Regions from separate parts of the Paraglaciecola aestuariivivens genome, predicted to be linked through region 3. Evidence: predicted binding sites of a transcription regulator. Region 3 holds the regulator's gene; each other region holds the start of a gene.
The links. Region 3 encodes sigma-54, which starts transcription at its own class of promoters, with help from an activator protein. Its sites were predicted from a motif close to GTTGGCACGNNNNTNGNNT; they were not measured.
Positions count from the first base shown of each region.

Region 1: the regulator sigma-54 is predicted to act here: its motif matches at 3,184-3,202, upstream of ACVCDT_RS00460 (BON domain-containing protein).
Region 2: the regulator sigma-54 is predicted to act here: its motif matches at 1,785-1,803, upstream of ACVCDT_RS09340 (FimV/HubP family polar landmark protein).

Region 1 is NZ_JBRKBA010000001.1:86,407-92,399, forward strand. It holds gene ACVCDT_RS00450 (response regulator) at 1-1,341, shown strand, start outside; gene ACVCDT_RS00455 (GGDEF domain-containing protein) at 1,376-2,341, opposite strand; gene ACVCDT_RS00460 (BON domain-containing protein) at 2,599-3,150, opposite strand; gene ACVCDT_RS00465 (hypothetical protein) at 3,589-3,960, opposite strand; gene ACVCDT_RS00470 (hypothetical protein) at 4,323-4,556, opposite strand; gene ACVCDT_RS00475 (hypothetical protein) at 4,567-4,983, opposite strand; gene ACVCDT_RS00480 (DUF883 domain-containing protein) at 4,994-5,308, opposite strand; gene ACVCDT_RS00485 (endonuclease/exonuclease/phosphatase family protein) at 5,733-5,993, shown strand, end outside.
Region 2 is NZ_JBRKBA010000005.1:143,792-149,784, forward strand. It holds gene ACVCDT_RS09330 (4-phosphoerythronate dehydrogenase) at 1-509, shown strand, start outside; gene ACVCDT_RS09335 (aspartate-semialdehyde dehydrogenase) at 556-1,572, shown strand; gene ACVCDT_RS09340 (FimV/HubP family polar landmark protein) at 1,978-5,454, shown strand.
Region 3 is NZ_JBRKBA010000008.1:14,684-20,676, forward strand. It holds gene ACVCDT_RS12420 (KpsF/GutQ family sugar-phosphate isomerase) at 20-979, shown strand; gene kdsC (3-deoxy-manno-octulosonate-8-phosphatase KdsC) at 980-1,534, shown strand; gene lptC (LPS export ABC transporter periplasmic protein LptC) at 1,531-2,097, shown strand; gene lptA (lipopolysaccharide transport periplasmic protein LptA) at 2,060-2,602, shown strand; gene lptB (LPS export ABC transporter ATP-binding protein) at 2,602-3,327, shown strand; gene ACVCDT_RS12445 (RNA polymerase factor sigma-54) at 3,495-4,988, shown strand; gene hpf (ribosome hibernation promoting factor) at 5,014-5,301, shown strand; gene ptsN (PTS IIA-like nitrogen regulatory protein PtsN) at 5,323-5,766, shown strand; gene rapZ (RNase adapter RapZ) at 5,767-5,993, shown strand, end outside.

The DNA of each region.
Region 1 (5,993 bases), on a different contig from region 3:
CTGTCTAAAATAGCCGCCAATAAACTCGAATTAATTAACCAAAGAATTGAGCTAAATAGTTTTTTAGTCGATCTCTATACCTTAATGCAGGTTAAAGCAGACGACAAAGGCTTGGTACTTTCACTGCAATCTACCACCCCTTTACCTCAATACATAGATACCGATCCCACGCGCCTAAGGCAAATTCTGATCAATCTTATCTATAACGCATTAAAATTTACCGAAAAAGGTAAGGTATCAGTCTCTGTCAGTGCCCAAACCCAAGGGCAAACTTGCCGCTTGAGTTTTGCGGTTACTGATACTGGTCAGGGCATTCCAGCAGCAAAAGTAGCTAAAATTTTCCAACCCTTTGAACAAGTTGAAGAAATGATTTCACGTAAAGAAGAAGGGGCAGGTTTAGGCCTGGCTATTTCGTCAGAACTAGCCAAAAAACTGGGAGGTGAGATTAAAGTTGAGTCTAAAGTGGGTCAGGGAAGTTGCTTTACTTTGGGCATCACTTGCCAACAAATCAATACTCAAGCCCCTACTCATTTATCATTAACCCAAACAGCCATGCAAAATACTAAAACTGCGCTTAAGCCCTTAACTGGCAAAATTTTAGTGGTAGATGATTTAGCCGATATTCGATTATTAGTTGGGCACTTTTTACGCGGCTTTGGGTTAACCGTAGACTTTGCTGAAAATGGCAAACAAGCACTAGAAAAAGTAAAACAACAGCTAAATTTCGCCACTCAATACCATGCGTTAATTATGGACATTCACATGCCAGAAATGAATGGTAAGCAAGCAGTCGTAGCCTTGCGCGAATTGGGCTTTCATCAACCTATTCTGGCCCTAACAGCGGCCAATATGAAAGGTGTAAAAGAAGACTTGCAAGCCTTAGGTTTTGATCAGGTTATTGCAAAGCCGGTAGAAAAAAATCAACTCTATCAAAACCTTGCTAATGCGTTAAAACTGGACAAACAACAGCATTCTATACAAACCAATGCACAAATTCAGCGTCCAAACTTTTTATTGGTAGAAGACGACCAAGACGCAGCTGAGATCACTAAATTAATGTTAGAAAATCTAGGGGCAGAAGTAACCCTAGCCAACTCAGGAGCCGAGTGCAGAAATCAGATAAATAGCCAACAACAATGGCATAAAGTTTTATTAGACTTACACCTACCAGATGCAAATGGTTGGACCCTAGCTGAGTTCATTTCCACTCATAGTCCAAACACTCAAGTGCATATAGTTAGTGGTGAACAAGTCGCTCAAAGTGAGCTAGAAAAACATAGCTGCCAATCTGCCCTATTAAAACCCCTGAATAAAGAAAAGTTACTTAGCTTATTCAATTAATCTCTGTGCTCTGGGTTAAAGTAAAGGCCCAAAATTAAACAGCGAATTGATTGCGCCCCGCTTCTTTTGCTTTATATAGTTTCTTATCAGCTTGATTTAACAGCCATGCTGAATCAAATGTTTGGCTTTTAATTTTATGCGGCGTGCAAGTTGCAATTCCTATGCTTACCGATAAATACTCATGCTCAAGATGCGCACTTGCTAGCTTTAGTGCCTGCACTTTTGCTAACACAGACTCGGCTAATTTTTTTGCTCCAGCCAAGTCGGTACAAGGCAACAAAATAACAAACTCTTCGCCTCCGTATCTTGCAACAAAGTCAGCTTCGCGATTAGCAACACTTCTAAGCGCCTTGGCCACTTTCTTTAAAGCCTCGTCGCCTTGCAAATGACCAAACTTATCGTTAAATAATTTAAAATGATCCACATCAATCATTAAAACCGAGAAAGCTTGTTGGCAGCGCTGCATCCTAAACCATTCTTTGGTTATTGTAGTATCAAGTTGCATTCGATTCGCTAGGCCAGTTAGTCCATCAGTACAAGAGATTTGCTCTATTTCCTTTACGCTCTTAATTAAATTCATCAAGTTATTAATTTTGGCTAGCAATAAAGCCGGGTGAGTGGGCATTTTTAAACAATCTAAGGCGCCTAACTCTAAGGCAACCAATTGTTCATTTAACGCATGGCTTTGTGTTAGTACCAAGAGCGGAATAAAATTAAGTAAAGAATGGCTACGAATTTTAGCTAAATCTGCTATCCATGCATTTTGTTCACTGGCTGCGTTAAATAAGATCAACTCAACATTATTTTGATTGGCTAAAGAAAACAACTCAGTAACATTTTCTACCCTAAAAACCTCATAGTGTTCGCTGAGCGCTTTAGCTTGTAAGGCACTGGGTTGCCCTTTACCTACTATAACAATGCTTTGCTCTTGCTCTGTCAATACATTGCCAAGGTATTCTGTTTCAGCAGGTAATAAAAAAGCATTGGAGTTAGCAGACATTAGACATTTTCCTTTAAACACTTGGGGCGAACCAGCTTAGTGATAACAAAGCCTAATTCGAATTATTTGCAGTTTGGTAACGAGCAAACCAATTAAAATGGCTGATTGACTTGGGCGCTGATACCTTAAGTACATCAGGCTGATAGTCAGACTTTTTGTTTTTTAAAACAGTAAAATATTTTTTCATAAAATAACGCCTTCACTTGTTAAAAAATATGCCGCGCTCAAAAGCGCGGCATGTAGATCATGCATTTTTATTAGCTTTGTAATTCAAGGCGATTTACCACCTTAGTTACATCGTCAGTATTTTCGGCGATAGCTTGAGCTAACTGACGTTCAGAATCAGAAGCCACTTCACCTTTTAAGGTCACTACGCCTTTTTCTACTTCTACGTCAATGTCTAAACCACTAACTTCAGATTCAAACAACAAACGGGTTTTAACCACAGTCTCAACTTTTGAGTCTTTTAACTGTTGCATCATTTGATTGTCTTGCTTGGGCTTATCTGTAGCCACAACAGTTAAGTTATTTTCTACGTCTTTAACTCCTTCTAAACTGCGCACTAACTCTTCGGCTAAAGCACTGTCTACTGAGGTATCAACTTTACCGGTTAAAATTACCGTGCCGTTTTTCACATCAGTATTGATGTCGAACGAATTTAAATTACCGTTAAACAACAAGGTTGATTCGGCTTTGCCATCAATCCATGCATCTTTGGCAGTATCTTTCCAAGTGTTTTGAGCACTTGCGTTAAAGCTTGCGGTACTAATAGCAGCGGCGATAAAAATTGAAAGTGTTGTACGTTTCATACTTAATCTCCTGTTAAAAGTTCACTTTCTCTAATGCTAAATCGATGCCAATACGTAACACTTTGATTTTTATTGAAAAATTAAATTCCCGGAAAAGTTGGTTAACTGAAATTTATGTAAGCTTTGCTAGCCAAAATGTAAAAAATTCACACTAGTTGGCTGAATAAAAATCAGGACTAATCTTTTTACAGTGGTTTGACCTATGACTTTGTTCTAGTTGGTAAATTAGGTTAGGGCAGAGAATAAACTGAAAGTTTATGCATAAAATAATCGTTAATAATAACAATGGGTGCGTTAATTGCGCTCTTGCTAGCAATCAAATATCAAGCCTACTTTTGGACAAAGATGTGTTGTGGGTCACGCCTGTTTCTATGTTCCTTATTTTCTAAAATTAGGTGGCATAGATGGCATCAAACGATGCGACAAAAAATCCAAAGTTTATTGCGAACTTATGCCAGCGGTTTGAGCTTGGGGTTTATCAGCTCGATAAAAGCCAGGTTTACCCACGGCCTGTTGATGTAGCTCTACTAATAACAAACCTCTTTGGGCGTAATCTTTGGCTTTTGCCGACCATTTTGCCTGATGATATCTAAGCGCGTGTTGGTAATAAAATAATGCTCGCTCTAAGCGCAATTGACTATATTTGTCTTGCTGGCTTCGATCGGCATTTTGAATGGCTTGTTTGAGCTGTTGTATGACTTTAGGTAAATTAGACTCTGTTTGCGGCCACGTGGTCTGAGCATAACCCCAAGTTGAAAATAATATAGCTAGCAACAGCATACCTAAAACACTTATTAAGCTAGATTTCATCACATCACTCCTAAATGTAAATTTACCTTACTAGCGCCTAGCTAGCAGAAAAAAACCAATAATTAATCGACCCCAATTAACTTATTCTCCTAACTTGCTAGCCCTTATTATTAAAGGCCTTATGTGACATTAAGATGAACACCACTGGAATTATTCAGCTCAACTTAGTGCTTTTTTACATAGGGATAAAAGATGACTTAGGTAAAATTTTCAGAGCTATTTGGTATTTTCTACAGCGTAAAAATAACTACAAAACCCAACAACTAAATTATAACCAGGCAAAAAAAGCACCGTGGAAGTGCTTGGGACACTTTCCACAGTGCAAGACAAAAAAGCCGAGTCAGACTCGGCTGGGAGTGTGCCTAGAACAATTTAAACAGTTCTGGCAAGACGCGAAAAAATGCATGGCTAGATTGATTTGTTCCATTCAGGGCGCCTAATACAAAGGCACTAGCAATACCTTGAGGTGAGGCTAATAGCGCCTTACTTTGGTGAGTGGCTTGAGTTAATCGCCTTGTTGTGATTTTTTGGGCTAACTCAGCATGCACTTTAGCTTGCAAAAGTTGTTGTTTTTGACTGTGTAGAAAGTCGTACATAATTGACCTCTCAAACTTTGTTTGGCGATGAAAACAAGTGTTGCCAAGTGGTTTTAAATTCTATGGCTACCAGCGCTGATTTAAGCGTGATTAACATCAACCAAGCCACTAAAATGTTGATAAAAAATAGTCCGAGTAAAGCTAAAGCCCAATGTACACCCACTAACTGTAACCCTAAGAATATGGCGTAAAGTCCCATAGCCCAGCTGATGACTAACAATCCAGTGAGTCCTAACACACAAAAAAGCGCAACAACTACAGCTTTTAAACTTAACCTAAAATCTGCCACTAACAGCTCAAGCTGAGTGCGATACTTAACTTTTAAACTAGTGAAATATTGCTCCCATGCTGAGAGCACATCAGAAAAGGCGGGATCAGCTTGCGCTGGTCCCTGCTCTTCATCTGGGTGTAAATTTGATGCTTTCATGACTATCTATCTATTTCTTTTTCAACAGTGAAGTCACTAACATACCTGCTGCAAAAGCAATGCCTGCAGTAGCGACAGGATGCGCTTTGGTATATTTACCTACAGCTGAATTGTCCCAATACTTTTTGGCTTGGTTTTGTTTCTCACCTAGGGTTTTAGCTGATTCTGCAGCTGATTGACGCAACTTGCCCTCTGCCATAGAAGCATGTTGGGCTAAGTTATCCACGGATAAATGCAAGGTTTCTGATACTTTATCTGCAATAGGGGTGGCAGATTCATTGGCATGAGTTTGGCTATTGGTTGTAGCTTGTTTAGCGTTTGACATCTTTGCTCTCCTAATCATTAAAGCGGGGAATTCCGCATTACTCTTAGTTTGAAGCAACCCTTATGCCAGCTAAAGAGTTTCCTTAAAACTTACTATTTATCAATAAGATAGATTAATTGAAAGATTGTAATCACATTCTTCTGCTGACACTATCTGTGTAATTCTTGCAATACTGCTGCAATATTTACCTGCCAACCATCACAAGCACTCAGGCAGCCTTGATTAAACTCAAATTGTCAGATGAATTAGCCATGCAAAATGATAAGCTAAGCCTTAATTAAAAACTTCAGCAGCTAGCCAAGTTGACCGACTCATTTGGAGAAAGACGGCAATAATGATAAACCTCTGCTTATTATTCGCGACTAGCTTTTTGTTATGCATAACTTTAGCGCCTTTTTTACCTTCAAATCATTGGCTTTGCAGAGTGTGGGAATTTCCTCGAGTACAAATTGCCTGTTTAGCTTTTTTATGTGCCCTTTTGGTTTTAGTGTTTGGCTCTGGATACTTAAGTAATTACTTAGTTGGCATAAACTTGGCGGTCACTATGTACCAATTAATCTGGATTTGGCCATATACAGTGTTTTACCCAATTCAAGTACCTAAAGCCAAATCCACTGCCGCTACTCAATCCATTAAAATTTTAACTAGCAATGTATTAATGCCAAATCGCAGTGCCAACAAGCTG
Region 2 (5,993 bases), on a different contig from region 3:
GTAGAGGCGAAGTGTTAGATAACGATGCAGCCTTGGCCTTAGCAAAACAAAAATTAGGGCCGCAGTTAGTGTTAGATGTGTGGGAGAACGAACCTAAGATTAATCTTGAATTACTTAAATATACTGCACTAGCCACCGCCCATATAGCAGGGCATACCATTGAAGGTAAAGCCCGCGGCACAGAAATGTTATATTCAGCTCTGTGTAAATTTTTGGCTAAACCTGCTACTAAAACTCTACAGCAATATTTACCAAAGGCTAAGTCTATTGCTTTAGACACTCTTGCGACTCAAGATTTTTGGCAAGTATTCCCTGAGTTAGTCTTAGCTGTCTATGATATTAGTGAAGATGACCGCCATTTTAGAGCAAATATGCTTAGTGCAGAGCAGTTTAGATATATCCGAAAACACTATCCTATAAGAAGAGAGTTTTCTTCAATCACGCTAAATACTGGTAATTTTTCTGATTCAAAGGCACTCTATCAACTAGGATTTTTGCCTGCTAACTAGCGGCTTATTTACACATTTATTTTAATTTTTTAGGAGTAATTACACCATGTCTCGGGCCTTTGATGTCGCAGTGTTGGGCGCTACTGGATTAGTAGGACAACATATGATTGAAATTCTTGAACAAAGGGATTTTCCAATCAACAACCTTTACCCTTTAGCCAGTGAACGTTCTGCCGGTGGTAAAGTGACCTTTAAGGGTAAAGAAGTGACAGTGCTGAATGCCGATGAATTTGATTGGAGCACAGTGCAAATTGGCTTTTTCTCTGCAGGAGGAAGTGTTTCTGAAAAGTTTGCCCCTTTAGCTGCAGAAGCAGGGTGCGTGGTGATCGACAATACTTCGCAATTTAGATACGAAGCTGATATCCCTTTAGTGGTACCAGAAGTGAATCCTCAGGCTATTGCTGGGTTTAGAAACCGCAATATCATAGCTAATCCTAATTGCTCTACTATTCAGATGATGGTTGCGCTAAAACCGATTCACGATGCAGTGGGTATTGAGCGAATTAACGTATCCACCTATCAGTCGGTTTCTGGTGCGGGTAAAGAAGCCATGGACGAGTTAGCACATCAAACTGCAGCACTGTTAAGTGCTAAAGAAGTCAAAACTCAAGCCTTTAGTCGCCAAATTGCTTTTAATGTGATCCCGCAAATTGATGTGTTTATGGATAATGACTACACCAAAGAAGAAATGAAAATGGTGTGGGAAACCAAAAAAATTATGGGTGACGACAGTATACTAGTAAACGCCACAGCCGTACGAGTACCGGTTTTTTATGGTCATGGTGAAGCTATCCACCTTGAAACGCGTGCACCTATTGATGCCGAAGACGTTAAAGACTTATTGGCTAATGCACCTGGTGTAGTACTGCATCGCGAACGCGAGGACTTTCCTACTCAAGTCAGCAGCGCTAGTGGCAACGATGACACTCATGTTGGTAGAGTGAGAAACGACATTTCACACCCTAATGGGATCAATATGTGGGTGGTGTCAGACAATGTGCGTAAAGGCGCGGCCACTAATAGTGTACAAATTGCCGAAGTCTTGATCCGCGATTACCTTTAACCTCCTTATAAAATAAGGCCTATTTAATACTTGGTGTTAAGTAGGCCTCCCTCATGTTCTGGCATTTATTGCCGATAAAACAGCAAAGCTGTCAACTCGTTGACTAACCTTGATTGAATTCAGTGTAGAACTAGCCTCTGACTGGTATTGATTCTAGATCAAACAAGTCTTCTAGTTTATAGTTGAGTAACAAATTACGTTCTCAATTCAAACTTGGAATACGAATTGCTTCTGCGTATTAATGCTAATTAAAAATGTCAAAAAAATGGCAAGATTAGTAGGACTTTACTCGTTATTTTGTAGAATAAAAAAGTGATCAGACAGCCGTTTGCCTGACTGTCTAGATTGACGTGTTGATTGCATAACGTATTTTTGACGTTGGTGTTTTTGGGGAAAAGGAACCATATGAATTTGCGAATGAAAGCAGTACAGCTTCTTCTATTGCTTAGTTTTATAACTGCTGTTCATGCTGCTGATTTTCAACAGGTTCAAATTCGTGGCCCTAAAAATGATGCCGACCAGCTTTCGGGTGTAGTTTACGGACCTATTGAGTCGTCTGATACTCTGTGGCAAATCGCCTCTCGCTACCGCCAAAATAACGATCTAACTATATATCAGGTTATGCAAGCTATTTACGAGCTTAACCCTGATGCATTCGAACGTAATAATCTTAACTTAATGAAAGACGGGGCAATTCTTCAGCTCCCTTCAGAACGCTATATTGCCAGAGTTGACCCTAAACAAGCGCAAAGAAATGCCGAGCGTGCAGATCAAGCATTAAAGTCAGGGGGAGCGGATTCTCCCGAACAGTCTGTGGCAACAGTGGCAGCCTTAGACCAAACCAAAAACTTAATAGAACAAAAGCTGGGGGCAATAGATGAGGCACAAAATCGCCAGTTTATGGAGATTAGGAAACAATTTGCCGAATCTATTAATGATGTTCAAAGTATCTTAACTGAAAATCAAAAACTATTTGAACGACTCGACAAAGTTAATCAAGACATCGATCAAATGCGGGCACAAGAAGAGATTAAAGCCCAACAAATGAATCAAATGGGTGAAAGCATTGAAGAACTGCTTAAAAAATCCCGTTTGGAAGAAGCCGAAAAAGCCGCAGCGGCAAAAGCATCCGCGCAATCTTGGTTAGATAACCCCGTAGTACTCATTTTGTTATTTACACTACCGGTTTTATTGGTGCTGGCCGCCTTTGCTATTTGGATGATTAAGCGCAAAGACGCCTCATCGGCAAATACTGATCCAGACGAAGAAGAAGATTTAACGCTAGATCCATTAACTGCAGAAATGGATGATTTATCTGATGCGCTAAGCGCTGAACTTGCAGGTGAAGAAGGGCAAGATTCAAAAGGCGATGATTTATTTGAAGATGAAGATTTGCTTGATGATGTGCTTGCAGAAGAGCTAGAAGAGTCACTGGATGAAGCGCTAGATGAAGCCTTAGATGAAAGTGTAGATGACTCGCTGGTCGAAGATTTAGATGCTTTTGATGATTTAGGTGATGAAGTTCTAGATGACGCCTTAGATGACGAATTTGAAGTGGGCGCCGATGTAGTAGAACAAGACGACTTAGATAGTTTATTTGAAGAAGAAGATGATTTATTAGCTGAAGTAGAAGAAACCGTTGATGAGCTACCTACTTCAGATGAGTCCTTAGATGAAGTGCTAGATGAGGTAGAAGAAGCGCTTGAGCAAGAAAGTGCTGAAGATCTACAAGAACAGACGGAAACAGAAGAACTAGAAGAAGATCTAGCTGAAAGCTCTGATGAATTAGATGAAGAAATAGCAGATTTAGAAGAAACAGAAGAAACAGAAGAAACAGAAGAAACAGAAGAAACAGAAGAAACAGAAGAAGCAGAAGAAACAGAAGAAGCAGAAGAAACAGCAGAAACAGCAGAAACAGCAGAGCAAAGCCCTCCATCAGCGCCAAGCGAAGATGATGAGATTGAAGATGAATCTTTATTAGCTGAAGTTGCAGATGAACCAGAAGTGGTCATACAGGCGGTGGATGATGACGAAGAAGAGCCACCTGAAATAAGCATAGATGAGTTAATTGGCGAAGATGTAACTAAAACCCCAGAAAATCCGGTGGTGGATGATTCGCAAGGGATAAATGAAGAAATTTTACAAAACCTAGATCAAGAGATTTCAGCGCAAAATGAAGAATTAGACAAAGTTACAGGCAGTTTGATTGATGAGTTGGAACAAATCGAACAAATGCAATCTATGTTGCCTGACGAAGATGAAAGTGACCTTGAAAATGAGGCCGAACCTCAACTAGATATTCAAAATTTAGACGGTTTAGAAGAAGAGCTTGATGAAGAGTTATTAGCTCAAGATGACTCTGAAGAAATGACTGATTCGCAAGAAGTGGATATTTCAGAAGTTTTAGATGAGCAAAGTTTCACAGAAGGTGAAGTCACTGAAGTTGAAACAGATCTAGAAGCTGAGCCTGAAGTTGAAGCTGAGCCAGAAGTAGAATCTGAGCCAGAAGTAGAATCTGAGCCAGAAATCGAAGATGAGCCAGAAATCGAAGATGAGCCAGAAATCGAAGATGAGCCAGAAATCGAAGATGAGCCAGAAATCGAAGATGAGCCAGAAATCGAAGATGAGCCAGACATCGAAGATGAGCCAGAAATCGAAGATGAGCCAGAAATCGAAGATGAGCCAGAAATCGAAGATGAGCCAGAAATCGAAGATGAGCCAGAAATCGAAGATGAGCCAGAAATCGAAGATGAGCCAGAAGCCGAAGCAGAGCCAGAAGCCGAAGCTGAGCCTGAAGTTGAAGATGAGCCAGAAATCGAAGATGAGCCAGAAATCGAAGATGAGCCAGAAATCGAAGATGAGCCAGAAGTCGAAGCTGAGCCAGAAGTAGAATCTGAGCCAGAAGTAGAATCTGAGCCAGAAATCGAAAATGAGCCAGAAGTCGAAGCTGAGCCAGAAATAGATACTGGGTCAGAACCAGAAATTGAGTCAGACGATGATCTTGAGCAAGCCCTTGAAGCAGAGTTTTCAGAAGAGTTTGAGCAACCTGAATCGAATGACAATACTTTAGATGAAGATCAACTTGAAAAGGCCCTTGAAGATTTCGAAAACGAAGAACTAGACGAAGTGTTAGAAGATCTCACCTCAAATGAGAGTGCGTCTATCGATACTTTGGATGATCTAGAGTTTTCTGCCGATGATTTTATTGAAAAAGATAAAGACCACAAAGTCGCACCAAGTGACACAGACGAGTTAGACAACGACTTTGACGATAGTGAGTTAGAAAGTGCCTTAGACGAACTCGCGCCTGAAGAGTCAAGCCCAAGTAATAGTGAACTCGACGATATGCCGGGTCTAGGCGATTGGTTAGGTGATGATAACCAACAAAGTTCCAGCCTAGAGCAAGATACTGAAAGTTTAGATGAGCTTGAAGGAGCCAGTTTTGATGAGCTGTTAGAGTCTATCGATATAGAAGACGAAGACACTGAGCAAGTTGATGATTCTGGTTTAGATATTAATGCTTTATTAGATGGCTCTGAATTATCTGAAGAAAACCTAGATCCGTTAGACGACAATGAAGAAGATGACTTTTTAGACGTTGAATCTTTGCTAAACGAAAGTAACGATGCTGAGTCTGACGAAGACATAGAAAAAGCTTTAGATTTAGACATGCCACTTGAACCATTTGTTAGTGAGCAAGACGATTTGTCTATGGTTGATGTGGATGCAGACGATGGATTAGGTGCAAAACTGGATCTAGCCTTAGCCTATATTGAGATTGGCGAACAAGAGTCAGCCCAAGAGTTGTTAGATGAAATCATTGCCAAAGGTAACGACAAGCAAATCGCTGAAGCCAAAAAGATCCTAGAAGACCTAAACTAACAAATCTAACTTTAGGTTTGTTAGTTTGGTTAATGTTGAATTGCATAAGTCAGCATTCAAACTTTTTGTTGACCAATAGAAAGTGATTTTTGCCTTTTAGCAGATAGCGGTCATTGGGCTTGGCTTAAATTTAAAAGCACGCTTCGCGCATCATCCTTGATGTTTTTCACACAGAATCCCTTCTGTGTGACTTACTTTTTGTCTACAGCCACAAAAACTAAGGAAAAAAGGCCGCTCTACGCAATGCTCTTCATCCACTTATTTACTGCTTTTTGCAGGTCGTAATAAATCGCTCCAGGCGAACTATTACTCAATCGCCCATCCCGGCGATTGCCCTGCAAAAAGCACCAAATAAGTGGCGAGCTTCGAGTCGAGGGTAAATCAAAAGAAAAAAGCATCGGCTTTGCCGATAAAAGCTTGTTTTTAGTGGCTCCGCCACTGTTACCCGCCTTTAAAGTTTCAGCAAAAAATGGCTTATTTTAAGGGCAAATGGCAGGACGCCATTTGAGCGAAATCTGGAGGGACTCATTATTTCGCGA
Region 3 (5,993 bases):
ATTAGGCTCAGCGGACATTATGATAAAAGAGTCAGCATTAAAGGTTATTAGCATCGAAAAACAAGCGGTTGAGCAACTTGCCCAATATATAGACGATGCGTTTGTTCAAGCCTGCGAAACTATTTTAGCCTGCAAAGGTAAAGTGGTGGTATGTGGAATGGGAAAATCTGGGCATATAGGGCATAAAATTTCTGCCACATTAGCCAGTACCGGTACCCCAGCCTTTTTTATGCATCCAGGCGAAGCCAATCATGGTGATTTAGGCATGCTAACCGAGCAAGATATTTTGTTATGCATATCTAATTCAGGTGAAACAAGTGAGCTTTTAGGATTAATTCCGGTGGTAAAGCGCCTAGGTGTGCCTATCATAGCCATGACCTCAAATGCCAAGAGTACTCTAGGACAATATGCTGATATAAACCTATGCATTAAAGTACCTCAAGAAGCTTGTTCTTTAGGGCTAGCGCCCACTTCTAGCACCACTGCTACCTTAGTCATGGGTGACGCTATAGCCGTTGCTTTACTTGATGCTAGAGGCTTTACTTCTGATGATTTTGCCCTATCGCACCCTGGTGGTTCGTTAGGCAGAAAGCTGCTGCTAAAGCTGGCCGATATTATGTTAACAGGAGACAAGCTACCTTTAGTCTCTCCCGAACAAACTTTAAGTGCAGTTTTATTAGAAATATCTCGCAAAGCTCTGGGTATGGCTGGCATAGTCGATGCTCAAGGTAAGTTACTAGGCATATTTACCGATGGTGATTTAAGGCGAGTGTTAGATAAAAAAATTGACATTCACCATACCCAAATTCAACAAATTATGACGGCCAATTGCGTTACAGCTTCGCAAAACATGTTGGCTGCCGAAGTATTAGCCTTAATGCAAAAGCACAAAATAAACTCGCTTTTTGTGACAGATACAAATAATCAGCCAGTCGGCGCCATTAATATGCAACTGTTATTACAAGCAGGGATCATTTAAATGCCTACAATACACACACCTTATGGAGAAATAAAAACCAGTCTACTAACCCAATTAGGCAAAATTAAGCTGTTGGTCTGTGATGTAGATGGAGTGTTTTCAGATGGTCGAATTTATATGGGCCAAGATGGTGAAGAATTAAAAGCCTTTCATACCCGCGATGGTTACGGGGTAAAAGCCCTAATTAAATTAGGCATTCAAGTGGCAGTCATTACTGGTCGCCAATCAAATATGGTTGAAAAACGCATGAGCGCTTTAGGGGTTCAGCATATTTACCAAGGCTGTGAAGACAAACTACCCGCCCTAAAAACCATCCAAGCTCAAACTGGCATTGCCCCCCATGCTACCGCTGCCATAGGCGACGATATGCCAGATTTGGGCATGTTTAAAGCCGCCCAAATAAAAGTATGTGTACAAGATGGTCACCCTATTGTTGCCGCGCAAGCCAATTATTGCACTATCACTAAAGGCGGTATGGGTGCAGTGCGGGAGTTATGTGATCTAATTCTATTGGCACACAATAAACTTGAAGGCATACACGGTGCCAGTGTATGAACAGAGTAACACTCTGTATAGGTATGCTTTTTTTATTAGCGTTAGGCTTAAGTTTGCCTAGCTGGCTTAATCAAGCGCCACCCGATACAGATAATCTAACAGAAGAAGCTTGGGTGCCGAATTATCAAGCCAAACAAATGCGCAGCACTTTATACGATAAAATGGGTCATATTAACCATCAAGTGTTTGCCCAAAAGATGGAACATTTTGATTTACTTGGCTTTACTCTATTTACCCAACCTAATTATTTATTGTTTGCTCAGTCGATGCATCCATGGAAAGTTAAAGCAAATGAAGGCACACTATACGAAGATCAACGGATTCAATTTGAATCTGATGTACAAATAACCAGTCTGAACGATCAAGGTTATATTCAAGTCATTAAAACACAATTTGTTGAAGTGAATTTAGCTGAAAAAACCATGTATTCAGATCAAGCTGTAGAAATTGTTGGGCCCAATTACGTCATTAACAGTAACGGCTTTACCGCAAGCTTAGAAACCCAAAGATACGAGTTATTAGACCATGTTAAAACTGTTTACCAGCCTGCTTCATCACACTAGTTTGTTGGGCTTATGCTTGTTTGCGGCCACCAGTCACGCAGGCAAAGACGACTTTAGTAAAAAGATTGAATTAGCTTCGCAATATCAAAACGCTGATGGCATTGCCAAAAAAGCCACTTACGAAGGCAATGTGGTGATCAAACAAGGTTCGTTAGAAGTTAAAGCTGACGCGTTAGAAATTGATGCTAGCAAAGGCGAAGGCAAAGAAATTTTTATTGCAACAGGCAACCCTGCAACCTATTCACAAAAACAAGAAGATGGCAGTACAGTAACCGCCAGCGCGGATAGAATTGAATATCACAGAGATAGTCGTTCACTTAGCTTAGAAGGCAATGCCCATATCACCCAAAACTCCAGCAGTGTTAAAGGCAAATCCATAAAGTTTAATATGGAATTAGAACAAATTATTGCTCAGGGCAGTGATCAAGAAAGCGGTCGGGTAATCACGACTTTTCAGCCAGTCACTAAGACGCCAGAAGCTAAAACACAGGAAAACCAACCTTAATGGCCGTTTTAAAAGCTCAACATTTGGCTAAATCTTATAAATCACGCCAGGTAGTGCGGGATGTAAGTTTAGAGGTGTCTACTGGGCAAATAGTAGGACTGCTAGGCCCTAATGGTGCGGGAAAAACCACCACATTTTATATGATTGTTGGCTTAGTGCCTTTAGATAAAGGCGATATTTTTATTGATCAACAAGCCTTAACTTTACAACCTATGCATGTGCGTGCCAGACAAGGCATAGGTTACTTACCTCAAGAAGCCTCTATTTTTAGAAAGCTGACTGTACATCAAAACTTAATGGCTATTTTACAAACGCGCAAAGAGCTTTCGACCGAACAAAGAGAGCAACAAGCTGATTCACTTTTAGACGAATTCAATATAAACCATATTCGCAATAGCTTAGGTATGAGCTTATCTGGCGGTGAGCGGCGAAGAGTTGAAATTGCCCGCGCCTTAGCTGCCGACCCAGAATTTATATTATTAGATGAACCCTTTGCGGGAGTCGATCCTATCTCGGTAAACGACATTAAAAAGATTATTCAGCACTTGCGAGATCGCGGTTTAGGTGTGTTAATTACTGACCACAATGTCAGAGAAACCCTAGACGTTTGTGAAAAAGCTTACATAGTCAGTCATGGTGAACTCATAGCTTCTGGCACTGCCGAAGAAGTTTTAAGTGATCAACGTGTAAGAGATGTATACCTAGGTGAACAATTCAGGCTATAGTTAAGCTATTCATGACTCTTAATTTACGAATTTTTATCCTTGACCTAAACTGGATTCAACCCATAATCAACTGATAGATATGAAGAAATCCAACTTAGCCAGCAAAATGTCGCAAATCAAGAGTGTAACTCGGCTGATAACAACAACAGACTAAGCATAAGAAGTAAATGAAACCCTCTTTACAGTTAAAATTTAGCCAACAACTCACTATGACTCCGCAGCTGCAACAGGCGATTAAGCTGTTGCAGTTATCAACCTTGGATTTACAAACTGAAATTCAAGAGGCCCTTGATTCTAATCCATTGTTAGAAATAGATGAGCAGCAAGACAATGCTAGTGACGAAAAAGCCCTAGAAACCAATCACAGCGCCGATGCAAAAGACGAGAGCAATTCACAAAAAGAAGTCAGCGCCGACAGCGTTGAAACCGGTGATGCCCTGCAAAATAACGATATTCCCGAAGATTTACCTCTAGACAGCACTTGGGATGAATATCTGAGTGCCTCTTCTGCGCCTTCATCTATGACCAGCGCCGGCTCAGCAGGCGATGACGACCAAGTTTTTCAGGGTGAAACCACAGACAATATTCAAGACCATTTATTATGGCAGATGCGTCTCACCCATTTTAGCGAAACAGACGCCGCCATTGCTATGGCTATTATTGACTCTATTGACGAAGCTGGTTACTTAACTATCAGTACCGAAGAAGTGCTGGCTAGCATGGATGATGAAGAAATAGAGTTAGATGAAGTAGAAGTGGTGCTCAAGCGCATTCAAATGTTTGATCCTGTTGGCTCTGGCGCTCGCAGTGCCCAAGAGTGTTTATTAATTCAACTTAAACAATTTGCTCCCGATACCCCTTGGTTAGAAGAAGCCAAGATGTTAATCACTGAATATTGCGATTTAATTGGCAGTAAAGACTACCGTACCTTAATGCGCAAAACTCGTCTAAAAGAAGACGAGTTACGCGAAGTTATGCGTTTACTGCAAAGCCTTAACCCTAGACCTGGCACAGCTATAGTCACGGGTGAATCTGAATACGTGATCCCAGATGTGTCTGTGTCTAAAAAGAATGGCCGCTGGACAGTAGAGCTTAACCCCGACAGCTTACCCAAGCTCAATGTAAACCAACAATATGCGGCTATGAGCAAGGGCTTAAAAAACGCCTCTGACAGCCAGTTTATTCGTTCGCATTTACAAGAAGCTAAGTGGTTTATAAAAAGTGTCGAAAGTCGAAACGAAACCTTATTAAAAGTGTCAAACTGCATAGTGCAACAACAAATGGGCTTTTTTGAACATGGGCCAGAAATGATGAAGCCTATGGTACTCAATGATGTGGCTGAAATGGTAGATATGCATGAGTCTACAATCAGCCGAGTAACAACCCAGAAGTATATGCACACACCTAGAGGGATTTTTGAACTAAAATATTTCTTCTCTAGTCATGTTGCCACTGAAACTGGAGGCGAATGTTCGTCTACTGCTATTCGAGCTTTAATTAAAAAGCTGGTAGCAGCCGAAAAACCAAGTAAACCATTAAGTGATAGTAAGATTGCCCAATTGTTAGCCGACCAAGGCATTAAAGTGGCACGGCGTACAATAGCAAAATATCGGGAGTCTTTAATGATCCCACCGTCAAACCAACGTAAGAGCCTACTATAGGCGGATTGAAGAAGGAGAAGGCGATATGCAAATTAACCTGACCGGTCATCATGTAGATATTACAGATTCTTTAAGAGACTACGTAGACACAAAATTTACTAAATTAGAACGACACTACGATGCCATTAACAATGTTTATGTCATTTTAAATGTAGAAAAGTTGAATCAAAAAGCCGAAGCCACATTACACCTTAGCGGCACTGAAGTTTTTGCCACATCCGAACATACCGATATGTATGCCGCCATTGATGCTTTAATCGATAAACTTGACCGACAAGTGATAAAGCACAAGGAAAAAGTTAAACGCCATTAACCCCCAACCATTAGAATCGCAATGGAAATAAAAGATATTCTGCACCCTGACTGCACTATATGTGCAGTTCAAGGTAGCAGCAAAAAGAAAGTGCTCGAATTGATTAGTCAAATTGCCAACCAGCATTTGATTGACATAGATCAAGCCACTATTTTAGCCAGTTTGATATGCCGCGAAAAAATGGGCAGTACGGGTATTGGCAATGGTATTGCGCTACCTCATGGGCGTTTACGCGATTTAGAAAAAGTGCTAGCTATAGTGGTAACCACTGAGCATGGGATTGATTTCGACGCTATAGACAATGCTCCCGTAGATGTCTTTTTTGCGATTTTAGTACCCGAAAATAAAGCCTCAGAACATTTAGGCACTTTGTCTGCCATTGCGTTTAAGCTAAATAATAAAGTGACCTTAGATAAAATGCGTAAGGCAAAAACCGATCAAGAATTATTTGAGGCTATCATTTAAATGAAATTAATCATTATTAGTGGGCGTTCTGGTTCAGGTAAATCCATTGTATTGCGCTCACTAGAAGATTTAGGTTACTACTGCGTAGACAACATCCCAGTTAATTTATTGCCAACATTAACCCATACAGTGGTAGACGAGTACGATCAGGTTGCGGTCAGCATAGACGTTCGAAACTTACCCAAAAACCCCAACGAGTTAGTGGAAATTCTTGATTACCTGCCATC